3 regions of the Streptomyces sp. NPDC002698 genome follow, and region 3 is predicted to be linked to each of the others. Evidence: riboswitches for the same ligand, from Rfam matches in the RefSeq annotation. Region 3 holds a riboswitch; each other region holds the start of a gene.

Region 1 (4,412 bases), on a different contig from region 3:
CAGTACGCCGGGAGGGGCCGAGGTGTTCACCGTCCGAGGCAGGAGGTGTGCCGGACCGTGGAACGGGCCTCCGGGCGCCGGACGGACCCGGACGTCCGGGAACCTCGCGCCGAGGTGCGGAGCCGTTGGCCGGCCGGGGTCAGGGCCCCGGGCGGGCGGTGGCCGACGGAGGGGCGGGTCGTGCCCGAACGAGGGCCGGCGGCCGGGGAACCGGGCAGCCGTGCCGGGATCGCGGGCGGCGGCCCGGGCGGGATCCCGTGGTGCCGGAACGGCGGGCGGACGCCGGGCGGGGTCAGTCGTGCCCGGGCGTCGGGCGGGGGCGGTCGTCGCGGCGCAGCCGCCACCCGTGGTCCACCGGTCCGATACCGGCACCGAGCGCGAAACCGGCCTCGATCGCGGCCGTCACGTACGCCTTGGCCCGCCGTACCGCCTCCGGCACTTCGAGGCCCTCGGCCAGGCCCACCGCGACGGCCGAGGCGAGCGTGCACCCCGTGCCGTGCGTGTGCCGGTTGTCGTGGCGGGGCGCGCGCAGCCAGTGCTCGGAGGTTCCGTCGGTGAGCAGGTCGACGGCCTGGCCCGGCAGATGTCCCCCCTTCACGAGCACCCAACGGGGACCGAACGCGAGCAGCAGCCCGGCGGCCCGGCGCATGCCCGACTCGTCGTCCACCTTCAACCCGGTGAGCTGGGCGACCTCGTCGAGATTCGGGGTGGCCACGGTCGCCCGCGGCAGCAACCGGGTCCGTACGGCGTCCAGCGCGTCGTCGGCCAGCAGCCGGTCCCCGTGCTTGGAGACGCTCACCGGGTCCACGACGACCGGGACGCCCACGTCGGACAGCAACTCGGCGACCGTGGTGACGAGGCCGGGCGAGGAGAGCATCCCCGTCTTCACGGCCTGGACCCCGATGTCGTCGACCACACTGCGGTACTGGGCGCGTACCGCCTCCTCGGGCAGTTCCCAAGCCCCCTGCACACCCACGGAGTTCTGCGCGGTCACAGCGGTGAGCACGCTCATCCCGTGGGCGCCCAGCGCGAGCATGGTCTTCAAGTCGGCCTGGATTCCCGCGCCTCCGCCGGAATCGGAGCCGGCGATCGTCAGGACGCGGGGCGGGGTGGTCATGGGGTGTTCCTCTCGGGGTACGGCCGCGGGCCCGAAGCCCTGGACCGGCGGAGCGACGGGCAGCCCTCAGACGCGGCGGCGCAGCCGCAGCGGGGCGTAGAGGGCGAGGGCGACCAGGAACGCCACGTAGTACGAGAGATCGGCGCCGTGCAGCGCGTCGGCCACCGGACCGACGTACAGGCTCGTGTCCATGAACGGCACGGCCGCGCCGAAAGCGGCGACGAAGGCCACCAGCGACGGCCATCCAGGGCGCGGACGGGACATCTCGGCGGCGACGTCGACCGGGGCGTCCCCACGCTCCCGCCCCCGGGCGATCCAGTCGACGACGACGATCGCGACGAACCCGGGGATCCAACAGCCCACGAACAACAGCACGTTCTGGAAGCGGGCCGTGGTGTCGGCGGCGTGCATCCACAGCACCAGCGGGAAGCCGAGCGCGGCGGCCAGGGCGGCCGCCAACGGGCGCGGCATCCGCACACCCAGGGTCTGCAGGGCCAGCGAACCGCTGTAGTCGTTCATCGCGTTGCTGCACACCGCCGCGAGCGCCACGGCCAGCAGCCCGAACGCTCCCGCGGCACCGCCGCCCAGCAGCGTGTCCACGCCCGCCGCCGTCTGGTCGGTCAGCACCGACGCGCCCCACAGCCCGAGGACCTGCACGGCGACGAAGGACGCGACGAGCCCGAGCAGGGTGCACCAGAACATCCGAGGGCGGGACGTCGAACGCGGCAGATAGCGGCTGAAGTCACCGGCGTACGGTGCCCAGGACAGCGAGAGGCTCAGCGCGATGGTGCTGGTGAGGACGAACGCGCCGGCGCGGTCGGCGCCCGTCGCGGATCCGGTCGTCGCGGGGTGGACCCCGTCGAGCATCCGCCAGGCGATCACCGCGAAGGCCACGGCGAGCACGAACGTCATGACGATCTGCAGGCGGTGGACGGCCTCGTAGCCGAGGACGCCGAGGGCCCCCTGAGCGGCCATCATGACCAGGACGCCGAGCCAGAACGGCCAGCCGCACAGCCGCGCCAGCGCGTCCCCGCCGAACAGGCCGATCAACGCGTCCCAGGCGATGGAGGACAGCCACTGGAGCATCCCGGGCAGTACCACCGCCCGGCCGAACGCGAGCCGTGCGAGCGGGAGTTGGCCGGTGCCGGTGAGTCCGCCCCAGGTGCTGAGGTAGGCGGTGGGCAGGGCGCCGAGCACGGTCCCGAGGACGACGGCGGCCAGTGCGGTGGTGAAGTCCAGGCCGAGCGCGATCCCGATCGTGCCGGTGAACACACCCGTCATCGTCAGGTTCGGGGCGAACCACACGGTGAACAGGCGCCCGGCACCGCCGTACCGGTTGCTCTCGGGGACCGGCTCGATGCCGCGCCCCTCCACCCGCAGGTCGCCGGGTGCGGCGGGCATCCGTCCGTCGAAGACGGCGGGCCGGCTGTCGGCGGGCAGCCCGCCGGGAACATGCGCCAATGGCATGGAAGACATCCCTCCGCCAGTATGAACTGGTTCAGGTTCGACGGGTGTGATCTCAGCCCTCGGACGGGGCACCCCGTGTCCGGTACGACGGACACACTAACCGCTCCCGAGGACCGAGCGGGAGTGGGTCCCCCGGGCAGAACCCGTGCTCAGCTCCCGTGTACGGGCGGGCGGCGCCACCGCCGGACCCGGCCGGACCGTCCGGGAGTCCTCCGGGGCCCGTGACCCCAGGTCCCCTTCGGAAGCGTCGCTGCGTGGGCTCACTCGCCCGGACCGGTGTCCGCCCGCGCGCGCTCCGGTTCATTCGAACGGCGCGAGCGGGCCCGTTCGCAGCGCGGCGCGTGCCGCGCCTCGGTACTGTCGGAGGTGATCGCCGCTCGCTCTCCGCTCCCGGGTTCCCGGACCCGGTGGCCGGGCGGAAGGAGGCAGGGTGCCGTGACCGTGATCTCCCTGAAGTCCGCGCAGGTGCGGGAAGGTCTCGCTCTCCCGTACGCCGAAGCGGGCTACCCCAGTGGCACGCCGGTCGTCTTCGTGCACGGTCTGGCCGACTCCTGGTGGTCCTTCGAACCCCTCCTGAGGCGCCTTCCCGCGTCCCTGCACGGATACGCGCCCACGCAGCGCGGGCACGGCGATGCCGGTCGGCCCCCGGAGGGCTACACCCCGGACGATTTCGCCGCCGACCTGGTGGACTTCCTCAACGTGGTCGACATCCCCCGGGCCGTCCTGGTCGGGGCGTCCAGCGGCGGCGTACCGGCCCGGATCGTCGCCGGCAGCCATCCCGACCGGATCGCGGGCCTGGTCCTGCTCGGTGTCCCCGGCACCCTCGCTGACAAACCGGCGGTGGCCTCCATGGCCCGCGCCATGGAGGATCTGGCCGATCCCGTGCCCCGCGCGTTCGTCGAGGACTTCCTGGCCGACACGATGACCCGCCCGATCGCCCGGGGGTTCGTCGAGACCATGGTGGAGGAGAACCTCAAGCTCCCCGCCTACGTCTGGAAGGACACGGCCCGCGGTCTCCTCGACGCCGATCTCCGCGCGACCCTCGCCGGCATCCTGGTGCCCACACTCGTCATCTGGGGTGAACAGGACGAGTTCCTGCCCCGAGAGGACCAGCAGACCATCCTGGACGCGGTGCACGGCGCGGAATTCCTCGCCTACCCGGAGACCGGCCACTGCCTCCAGTGGGAACAGCCCGAACGCGTGGTCGCCGACATCGCCGCGTTCGTCACGCGGATCGAGCACCCCGGCACGCGAGCCGGCGGCCGCTGACCTCACCCGGCGGGTGTGCGGAAAGCCATCGGCCCGGGGCCACGCCCAACTGACGCGATCCGTACCGCCGCCGCCCGCCCCTGTGTCGCTGCATGGCATGCTCATGCTCCCCACAGGAAGGGATCACGTGCCATGAGACCGAGCCGACGCTCCCTGCTCGCCGCCACCGCTGTACTGGGCTCCGTTTTCGCCGTCCCCGCGCCCGCCGGCGCCGCCGAAGTCCCCGTCGCGGGCACCTACTTCGTCCAGAGCGCCATCACGGGACTGAACGCGTCCGACAGCGCGGGCGCGGTCGTCCAGCACAACCCCAAGGGAAACGAGGACCGCCAGCAGTGGACCCTGCGCCGGAGCGGTTCCGCCTCCGTACTCGAAAGCACCGACAGCGCGGGCAGTTGTCTGGGCCGCTCGGGCAGCCAGGCCCGAACCGTCGCGTGTACGAGTGCGGATGCCACCTGGGAGGTGACGCCGAGCGGCACCGACCAGTACGCGCTCAAAGCCCCGGGAACGAACAGCTACTTGACCGTCACCGACAAGTCCTCGGGCTCCAACTACCCGGCCC
Region 2 (4,412 bases), on a different contig from region 3:
CACCAGCGCGGCCAGCGCGGTCGTCACGGGCACCGCGGCGACCAGACCGATCGATCCGACCAGCGTGCGCACGATCTCCTCGGCGACCAGTTCGCTGTTGGCGACGGTGCCCACGCTGCTCTGGGCGATCGAGAAGAGCAGCAGCAGCGGCAGCGCGGCGCCCGCGTAGGCCAGGACGAGCGTGTTGACGACCGACGCGATGTGGTCGCGGCCGATACGGATGCCCGCGCGGTACAGGCCGCGCCAGCCCATCGTCGGGTTCGCCTCGTGCAGTTCCCACACCGCGGACGTCTGCGTCACCGTCACATCGTCCAGGACACCGAGCGAACCGATGATGACGCCGGCCAGCAGCAGGCCGCTCATGTCGATGGACGGGTACAGACCGTGGATCAGGCCGGTGCTGTCGTCGGTGTTGCCGGTCAGTACGGCCCAGTCGATGAAGACCGAGCCGAGGAGTCCGATCAGCACCAGGGAGAGCAGGGTGCCGACCACCGCCACGGACGTCCGGGCCGACAGACCGTGACACATGTAGAGCGCGATCAGCATGATCGCACTGGACCCGACGACGGCCACGAGCAGCGGGTTCGAGCCCTGCAGGATCGCGGGCAGGATGAAGAAGTTCAGGATCACGAAACTGATGGCCAGGGCGACCAGGGCCATGATGCCGCGCATCCGGCCGATCACCACGACGACCACCGCGAAGATCACTGCGAGCAGCGTCAGGGGCAGCTTCCGGTTCGCGTCCGTGACCGAGTACTGGAGGTCCTTGGGGGCGGAGGGTTCGTACGCGACGACGACCTTCTCGCCCTGGTGCAACTGCCGTGACTGATCGGGCTGAACGATCTCGGTGAACGTGCGGCCCTTGTCCTCGCCGGTGTCGATGCGGACGGTCGCCTTCTTGCACTCACCCCCCTTCCCGGACTGAGCGGAGGAACCCCCGGCGGCGGAGGTGCCGCCCGTCGCGGTTCCCGAGGAGGCGTTCACGGACTTGCAGTCCACCTGGCCGATCTTCGTGACCGTCGCCTGCTGGGTCTGCCGGTCGAACCCGACACCGGTGCGCTCGTGGGACGGCGCGCCGCCGGGCCACAGCACCACGAGACCCACCACGACCGCGGCGGCGAAGGGGATCAGTACCGCGGCGATGACCTTGCGCAGCTGCTTGGAGACCGGAGCGGCGGGACCGTGGCTGTGCGAATGCCCGTGACCGGCGCCCGCAGGCTCGTTGTGCCCGCGGCGGGGACCCGGCCCGTGACCGTCGCCCGAACCGTGATGATCACCGCCCGGTCCGTGGCCGTGGCCGTGCTCCTGCTCGTGGCCGTGACCGATAGCGGAGCCATGCCCACGGCCGTCGTCGGAGCCGGAACGGCGCGGTGGCTCGGGCGGGGGGAAGGGGTGCTGTCGGGTCGTCGTCACCGCCCGATCATCGCAAGAACGTCAAGGGCCCTCTGTTCACCGCGCCAAACATGACGCTAGCGTGGGGGCACCTTTGCACACGCGGGAGCTCGGAGCACCGGGCTGAGAGGGCGCTGACCTCCGTCTTCGCGATGTTTCACATGAAACATCGGCGATCGGAAGCCGCTGCGTCGACCGCTGAACCTGTTACCGGGTAATGCCGGCGTAGGGAGTAGGTCTCATGACCGACAAGGATGTACGCACGCCTGCCTCCAGTCGGACGGACGGGGTTTCCCCGCCGTCCCCGAACGGCCAGGACGGGCGGTCCATCGGGTGGCACAAGGCATACGTCGGGGGTACTCGCCCCGATCTGCGGGTGCCGGTTCGCCAGGTGCACCTCACCAACGGACAGTCCGTGACGCTGTACGACACCTCCGGCCCGTACACCGATCCGGCCGTCGACACCGATGTGCGCAGGGGGCTGACGCCGCTGCGTGAGAGCTGGATCATCGCCCGCGGGGACACCGAGGAGTACGCGGGCCGTCCCGTCCGTCCCGAGGACGACGGGATCAAGCACACGTCCCCGCGCGGAGGGCTGCGCAATCTCGACGCGGTCTTCCCCGGCCGGCCGCGTCAGCCGCGCCGGGGGCGGTCCGGGCAGGCGGTGACCCAGCTCGCTTACGCGCGGCGGGGTGAGATCACGCCCGAGATGGAGTTCGTGGCGGTCCGTGAGAACGTCGCCCCCGAGGTCGTACGGGAGGAGATCGCCGCGGGCCGAGCGGTGCTGCCCGTGAACGTCAACCATCCGGAGATCGAGCCGATGATCATCGGTAAGCGGTTCCTGGTGAAGGTCAACGCCAACATCGGTAATTCCGCGGTGACTTCCTCCATCGAGGAGGAGGTCGACAAGATGACCTGGGCGACCCGATGGGGCGCCGACACGGTCATGGACCTGTCCACCGGCCGCAACATCCACACCACGCGTGAATGGGTGCTGCGCAACTCTCCCGTCCCCATCGGCACCGTGCCGCTCTATCAGGCGCTGGAGAAGGTCGACGGCCGTGCCGAGGAACTGACCTGGGAGATCTACAAGGACACCGTCGTCGAGCAGGCCGAGCAGGGCGTGGACTACATGACGGTTCACGCGGGCGTGCGCCTCGCGTACGTGCCGCTCACCGCGAACCGCAAGACCGGCATCGTCTCGCGCGGCGGCTCGATCATGGCCGCCTGGTGCCTCGCGCACCACAAGGAGTCGTTCCTGTACGAGAACTTCGAGGAACTCTGCGAGATCCTCGCCGCGTACGACGTCACCTACTCGCTCGGCGACGGGCTGCGGCCGGGTTCCATCGCGGACGCCAACGACGCGGCGCAATTCGCCGAGTTGAGGACGCTCGGGGAACTCAACAGGGTCGCGAAGCGTTTTCAGGTACAGACGATGATCGAAGGCCCGGGACATGTCCCGATGCACAAGATCAAGGAGAACATCGACCTTCAGCAGGAGATCTGTGATGAAGCTCCGTTCTATACCCTCGGGCCGCTGACGACGGACGTCGCGCCGGCGTACGACCACATCACTTCCGGCATCGGTGCCGCGATGATCGCCTGGTGGGGCACGGCCATGCTCTGCTACGTCACGCCCAAGGAGCACTTGGGCCTGCCCGATCGTGACGACGTCAAGACCGGCGTCATCACCTACAAGATCGCCGCCCACGCAGCCGACCTCGCCAAGGGGCACCCAGGTGCGCAGGAATGGGATGACGCGCTCTCCGACGCCCGCTTCGAGTTCCGGTGGGAGGACCAGTTCAACCTGGCTCTCGACCCGGACACGGCGCGGGAGTTCCACGACCAGACGCTGCCGGCCGAGCCCGCCAAGACGGCCCACTTCTGCTCCATGTGCGGGCCGAAGTTCTGCTCGATGAAGATCAGCCAGAACATCAACGAGCGGTTCGGCGGTGACGTGGCCGACGGCGCCTCCGCCGAGGAGATCTCCGAGGGCATGCTTCAGAAGTCCAGGGAGTTCGCCGAGGCGGGCAACCGCGTGTACCTGCCGCTGGCCGACTGAGCCGGATCACGGGCGCGGTCCGGGGCGGACACCCGGACCGCCGCCCTCGGCACGGTCACGGTGTGCCGTCCTGCGGGTACCAGCGCAGTTCGACGGTGTTGCCGTCCGGGTCCTGGACGTAGACCGAGGTGGCGTTGCCGCGCGCGCCGAAGCGTTTCACGGGCCCTTCGAGCACGGTGAAGGATCCCGACGCGATGACCTGGTCCCAGTCCAGAGGTTCCACGGTGAGGCAGATGTGGTCGACGTTGGACCCGCCGCGGCTACGGGCGGTCAGGTCGATGATGGTTTCCGCCGTGACCCTCACCGACGGGAACGGGGCCTGGCCGCGCCGCCATTCGTCGACGCGTACGGGTTCGAGGCCCAGAAGTCCGGTGTAGAAGGACAGGGACCGTTCGACGTCCTCGACGTTGAGGACCAGGTGGTCGAAGGCCTTCACGCGCAGGGCGGTCATGTCGTCTCCAGGGCGATGGCGTGGCGAAGCCACGCGCTGAACAGGGCGGGGTCGATCTCGTCGGCACGGCCGAGCTTCACGGAGGCCATCCGTCGGGCTCCGGCGACCAGCCGGCCCGATGGATCGGCCACGTCCTGGCCGCGCCAGAGACCGAAGGTGACGTAGGACGTGTAGGCCTTGAGCAGGCAGACCGGGGTCCGCCCCGGCTTGTCCCCGAGGCTCCAGGTGGGATGGCCGTGCCACAGCGCGCCGGAGTCGTCGGGGAGGGCCGAGTCGATGACGTGCCTGGTTCTCTCGCCGATGTCGCGCAGCGGGCCGTCGAGACCGTTCAGGTAGGCGGTGATGTCCGAGGAAGTCATATGGGTCCCCGTTCGGGAAGAGCGTGACGGGCGGGGTGGAGGTGATGGCGTGGTGGGCCTGGTGGTGGGCGGAACCGGGCGCGGGGGTGCTGTGTGCTCGGCCGGCCGGGGGCCTTGCCGGCTCTTCCGCGGCCGGGTGGACGCCTTC
Region 3 (4,412 bases):
TCGAGGAACTCGGCGAGGTCGCCCTGACGTCTGCGGGCGTCCGTGCACAGATAGACGCGGGCGTCGGCGAGCAGGCCCCGTGGGGTCGTGGCGGCGTTCTCGGGCATGCGTGGGTCCCCCGTTGGTCGGTGCGCGGGGAGTGCGGCGGCCGGGATGGTCCCGCCGCCGCACTCCCCGTGCCGGACGGTCGCGTTCAGGTCAGACGGCGAGCGCCTGGGCGCGGCGCTTCACCTCCGTGCCGCGATTCTCGCTCAGAGCCTGTGCGGGGGTGCCGGGCAGGCTCGGGTCGGGGGTGAAGAGCCACTCGAGGGCCTCTTCGTCGGAGAAGCCGTCGTCCCTCAGGAGCGTCAGGGTGCCGGCCAGGCCCTTGACGACCTTCTGTTCGTCCGCGTCGATGAAATCGGCGGGGACGTGCAGCGCGCGGTTCTCACCACGGCGTACGGCGATCAGCTGGCCGTCCTTGACCAGCTGCCGGACGCGCGTCACCTCGACGCCGAACTGTTCGGCGATGTCGGGGAGGGTGAGCCAGGCGGGGACGAGAGCATCGATCTTTGCGTCAATCTCGGTCACGGGACAAGCGTGCCATCCCGGACCGACAGTCGGAAGCCGAGGGCGTCCGGCCTGGGGTGACGGATCAGACCGTGGCGCCCTTCAGCGGCCTCGACGCGTCCGTGAGCAGCTCCGGATCCATGGCGGCGCCCGCCTCGATCAGCCTGCGGCCCTGGGCGAGATCCCTCGGGCGGCCCACCGCCAGAAGGGCGACGAGCCGTGTCTCGCGCAGCCAGCACACCGACCAGGAGGCTCCCGAGGGGTCACCGCGCCAGACCAGGGTGTCGGCGGGCGTGTGGTGGCCGGCGTACTGGACGAAGCGGCCGAACTGCTCGGACCAGAAGTACGGCACGGGGTCGTAGGCGGCGGGCGTCTGTCCGACGATGTTCAGGGCGACCGTGCGCGGGCCCTGGAGGGCGTTGTCCCAGTGGTGGACGAGGAGGCGTTCCTCGTAGCGTCCGGACGGGAAGGAGGCGCAGTCGCCGACCGCGTAGACGTCCGGCAGGGAGCTGCGCAGGTGGTCGTCGGCGACGATCTCGCGGTGGGCGCCGAGTTCGATGCCCGAGCCGGCGATCCAGGCCGTGGCGGGCCGCGCGCCGATCCCGACCACGACGGCGTCCGCGGGCACCCGGGAGCCGTCGTCCAGGACGACCGCCCCGGGCTCGACGCGCTCCACGCGCGCGCCGGTGCGCAGCGAGGTCCCGCTGTCCGCGTACCAGGCGGTCATCGGGGCGGCCACCTCGGCGGGCAGCGCCTCGGCGAGCGGCCGGTCGGCGGCCTCGACGACCGTGACCGCGCAGCCCGCCTCGCGCGCCGCGGTGGCGAACTCGGCGCCGATCCAGCCCGCTCCGACCACCACGATGTCGTGCTGCCGGGTGAGAACGGGACGCAGCCGGTCGGCGTCGTCCAGGGTGCGCAGCAGATGCACGCCCGGCACGCCTTCGGCGCCGGGGAGCCGGATCGGTTCGGCGCCGGTGGCGACGACCAGGACGTCGTACGGGACGGGCCCCGCGTCCGTGTCCAGTTCGTGGTCGCCGGGGCGCACACCGAGCGCCTCGCTGCCCAGTCTGAGGTCGATGTCCAGGGCCTCGAAGTCGATGTCGAAGGCGGAGCCCTCGGCCTTGCCGAGCAGGACGGCCTTGGACAGCGGCGGCCGGTCGTAGGGCTGATGCGGCTCCGCGCCGATCAGCGTGACGGTGCCCGTGAAGCCCTGTTCGCGCAGGGCGACCGCGGTCTGCACCCCGGCCATGCCCGCGCCCGCCACGACGACCCGTCGGACCGCGGGCCTCTGCGACGGGGACTGTGCCTGCGTCTGATCGCTCACCTGATCACCATAGACACGTGACGATCCGTCAGTCAGCGGACGTGCTCGGTGACCTGTTCCACACGGCCGGTCGCGCGCGGTTCCTCCACCACGCTCGTCCCGGCGCCCGGCTGCGACTCCCACGTCCAGCTCTCCTCCAGCCGCAGGCGCCCGTCGGGCAGTTCCACGACGAGCGACACGCAGTGGCCGGACGCGGTGGTCCCGTCGCGCCTGAGCTGTACGTACCGGAAGTCGAGGCGGTCGCCCTCGCGGGTGCCGACGAGATGTCCGCGGACGACGTCGCCGCCCGCGTAGTCGGCCCAGACCACGCCGTCCCGCTCGTGGTACGTGAACCGGGTGCCGGTGCCCACCTGGCCCGGGGCCTGGTCGGCGACGGGGGCGAGCACGAGGCCGTCGAGCGGTCGCGCCATGGCGGAGGCTCCCTTACTGAGACGGAGGGGGCGGGCTAGGGTGGCCAACGTAAAGCACTCGCGGGAGCCCGGACGCACCGGGCTGAGAGGGAGGCTGGGCGGCCTCCGACCGTACGAACCTGATCCGGGTCATGCCGGCGAAGGGAGGGGCTGGACGCCCATGCCGTCTGCACGTTCGTCGGACGTCCTCGTCGTCGGGGGCGGAATCATCGGTCTGGTGACGGCCTGGCGGGCCGCGCAGCGCGGGTTCACGACCGCGCTCGTGGACCCCGAGCCGGGCGGCGGGGCCGCGCAGGTCGCGGCCGGGATGCTGGCCGCCGTCACCGAGCTGCACTTCGGCGAGGAGACCCTGCTGGGCCTCAACCTCGCCTCGGCGCGCCGCTATCCGGACTTCGCCGCCGAGCTCACCGAGGCCACCGGACAGGACCTCGGCTACCGCCGCAGCGGCACGCTGGCCGTCGCGCTGGACGCCGACGACCGCGCCCATCTGCGGGAACTGCACGCGCTGCAGGTCCGGTCGGGGCTGGAGTCGGAGTGGCTGAGCGGCCGTGAGTGCCGCCGCCTGGAGCCGATGCTCGCGCCCGGCGTGCGCGGGGGCCTGCGGGTCGACGGCGACCACCAGATCGACCCGCGGCGCCTCGCGGCGGCCCTGGTCACGGCCTGCGAGCGGGCCGGGGTGGTCATGCACCGGACCTGGGCGGAGCGTCTGAGCGTCGTACGGGAACGGGCCACCGGGGTCGTCACCGCGGACGGCACCGGGCTCGGCGCGGGTCAGGTGGTGCTCGCCGGGGGCAGTCTCAGCGGCCGCCTGGCGGGCGTCCCCGACGACGTCGTGCCGCCGGTGCGCCCCGTCAAGGGGCAGGTGCTGCGGCTGACCGTGCCGGGGCGGTACGCGCCCTTCCTCCATCGCACCGTGCGGGCCGTGGTGCGCGGCAGCCACGTCTACCTGGTGCCGCGCGAGAACGGCGAGCTCGTGGTGGGCGCGACCAGCGAGGAGCTGGGCTGGGACACCACCGTGACGGCGGGCGGCGTGTACGAGCTGCTGCGCGACGCCCACGAGCTGGTCCCCGGGATCACCGAGCTGCCGCTCACCGAGACCCGCGCGGGGCTGCGCCCCTGCTCGCCCGACAACGCGCCGCTGCTCGGCCCGAGCGCGCTGGACGGGCTGCTGCTGGCCACCGGGCACCACCGCAACGGCGTGCTCCTGACGCCCGTGACCGGAGACGTGCTGGCCCACGTCCTGACCACCGGCGAACTCCCCGCCGAAGCCCGCCCCTTCACCCCCCTGCGCTTCGGCGCCACGGCCCGCACGGAGCTGCACGTATGAACATCGTCGTCAACGGGGAGCGGCGGCTGATCGCCGCGGGAACCGCTCTCGACGCGCTCGTCGCGACCCTCACCCCGTCGTCGTCCGGGGTGGCCGCCGCCCTGAACGAGACCGTCGTCCCGCGTGCGCAGTGGCCCTCCACCCCGCTCGCCGAGGGCGACCGCGTCGAGGTCCTCACCGCCGTCCAAGGAGGCTGACCCATGGCAGACGACCCCTTCGTCCTCGGCGGTACGACCTACGCCTCCCGGCTGATCATGGGGACGGGCGGCGCGCCCAGCCTCGACGTGCTGGAGCGCTCCCTGGTGGCGTCCGGCACGGAGCTGACGACGGTCGCGATGCGGCGCGTGGACGCGTCGGTGCACGGCTCGGTCCTGTCGGTGCTCGGCCGGCTGAACATCCGTGTCCTGCCGAACACGGCCGGCTGCTACACCGCGGGCGAGGCCGTGCTGACGGCTCGTCTGGCGCGCGAGGCGCTGGGCACCGATCTGGTCAAGCTGGAGGTCATCGCCGACGAGCGGACCCTGCTGCCCGATCCGATCGAGCTGCTCGACGCGGCGGAGACGCTGGTCGACGACGGCTTCACCGTGCTGCCCTACACGAACGACGACCCGGTGCTGGCGCGGAAGCTGGAGGACGTCGGCTGTGCGGCGATCATGCCGCTCGGCTCGCCCATCGGGTCCGGGCTCGGGATCCGCAACCCGCACAACTTCGAGCTGATCGTCGAGCACGCGCGCGTGCCGGTGATCCTGGACGCGGGAGCGGGCACGGCGTCGGACGCCGCGCTCGCGATGGAGCTGGGGTG

Evidence for each region. Region 3 has a riboswitch for thiamine pyrophosphate ahead of thiO (glycine oxidase ThiO). Riboswitches for the same ligand answer to the same signal wherever they lie in the genome.
Region 1: another riboswitch for thiamine pyrophosphate. It lies ahead of ACFYW9_RS31400 (purine-cytosine permease family protein); the one in region 3 lies ahead of thiO (glycine oxidase ThiO).
Region 2: another riboswitch for thiamine pyrophosphate. It lies ahead of thiC (phosphomethylpyrimidine synthase ThiC); the one in region 3 lies ahead of thiO (glycine oxidase ThiO).

What each region holds. Positions count from the first base shown of each region.
Region 1 covers NZ_JBIAQM010000031.1:16,951-21,362, forward strand. The annotation lists gene thiD (bifunctional hydroxymethylpyrimidine kinase/phosphomethylpyrimidine kinase) at 293-1,117, opposite strand; gene ACFYW9_RS31400 (purine-cytosine permease family protein) at 1,184-2,584, opposite strand; TPP riboswitch at 2,576-2,670, opposite strand; gene ACFYW9_RS31405 (alpha/beta fold hydrolase) at 3,020-3,853, shown strand; gene ACFYW9_RS31410 (phospholipase) at 3,986-4,412, shown strand, end outside.
Region 2 covers NZ_JBIAQM010000036.1:23,897-28,308, forward strand. The annotation lists gene ACFYW9_RS33605 (YibE/F family protein) at 1-1,413, opposite strand, end outside; TPP riboswitch at 1,485-1,641, shown strand; gene thiC (phosphomethylpyrimidine synthase ThiC) at 1,634-3,454, shown strand; gene ACFYW9_RS33615 (VOC family protein) at 3,510-3,905, opposite strand; gene ACFYW9_RS33620 (DUF1801 domain-containing protein) at 3,902-4,264, opposite strand.
Region 3 covers NZ_JBIAQM010000017.1:160,081-164,492, forward strand. The annotation lists gene thiE (thiamine phosphate synthase) at 1-107, opposite strand, end outside; gene ACFYW9_RS24070 (Rv2175c family DNA-binding protein) at 199-570, opposite strand; gene ACFYW9_RS24075 (NAD(P)/FAD-dependent oxidoreductase) at 635-1,873, opposite strand; gene ACFYW9_RS24080 (hypothetical protein) at 1,906-2,283, opposite strand; TPP riboswitch at 2,334-2,446, shown strand; gene thiO (glycine oxidase ThiO) at 2,444-3,610, shown strand; gene thiS (sulfur carrier protein ThiS) at 3,607-3,807, shown strand; gene ACFYW9_RS24095 (thiazole synthase) at 3,811-4,412, shown strand, end outside.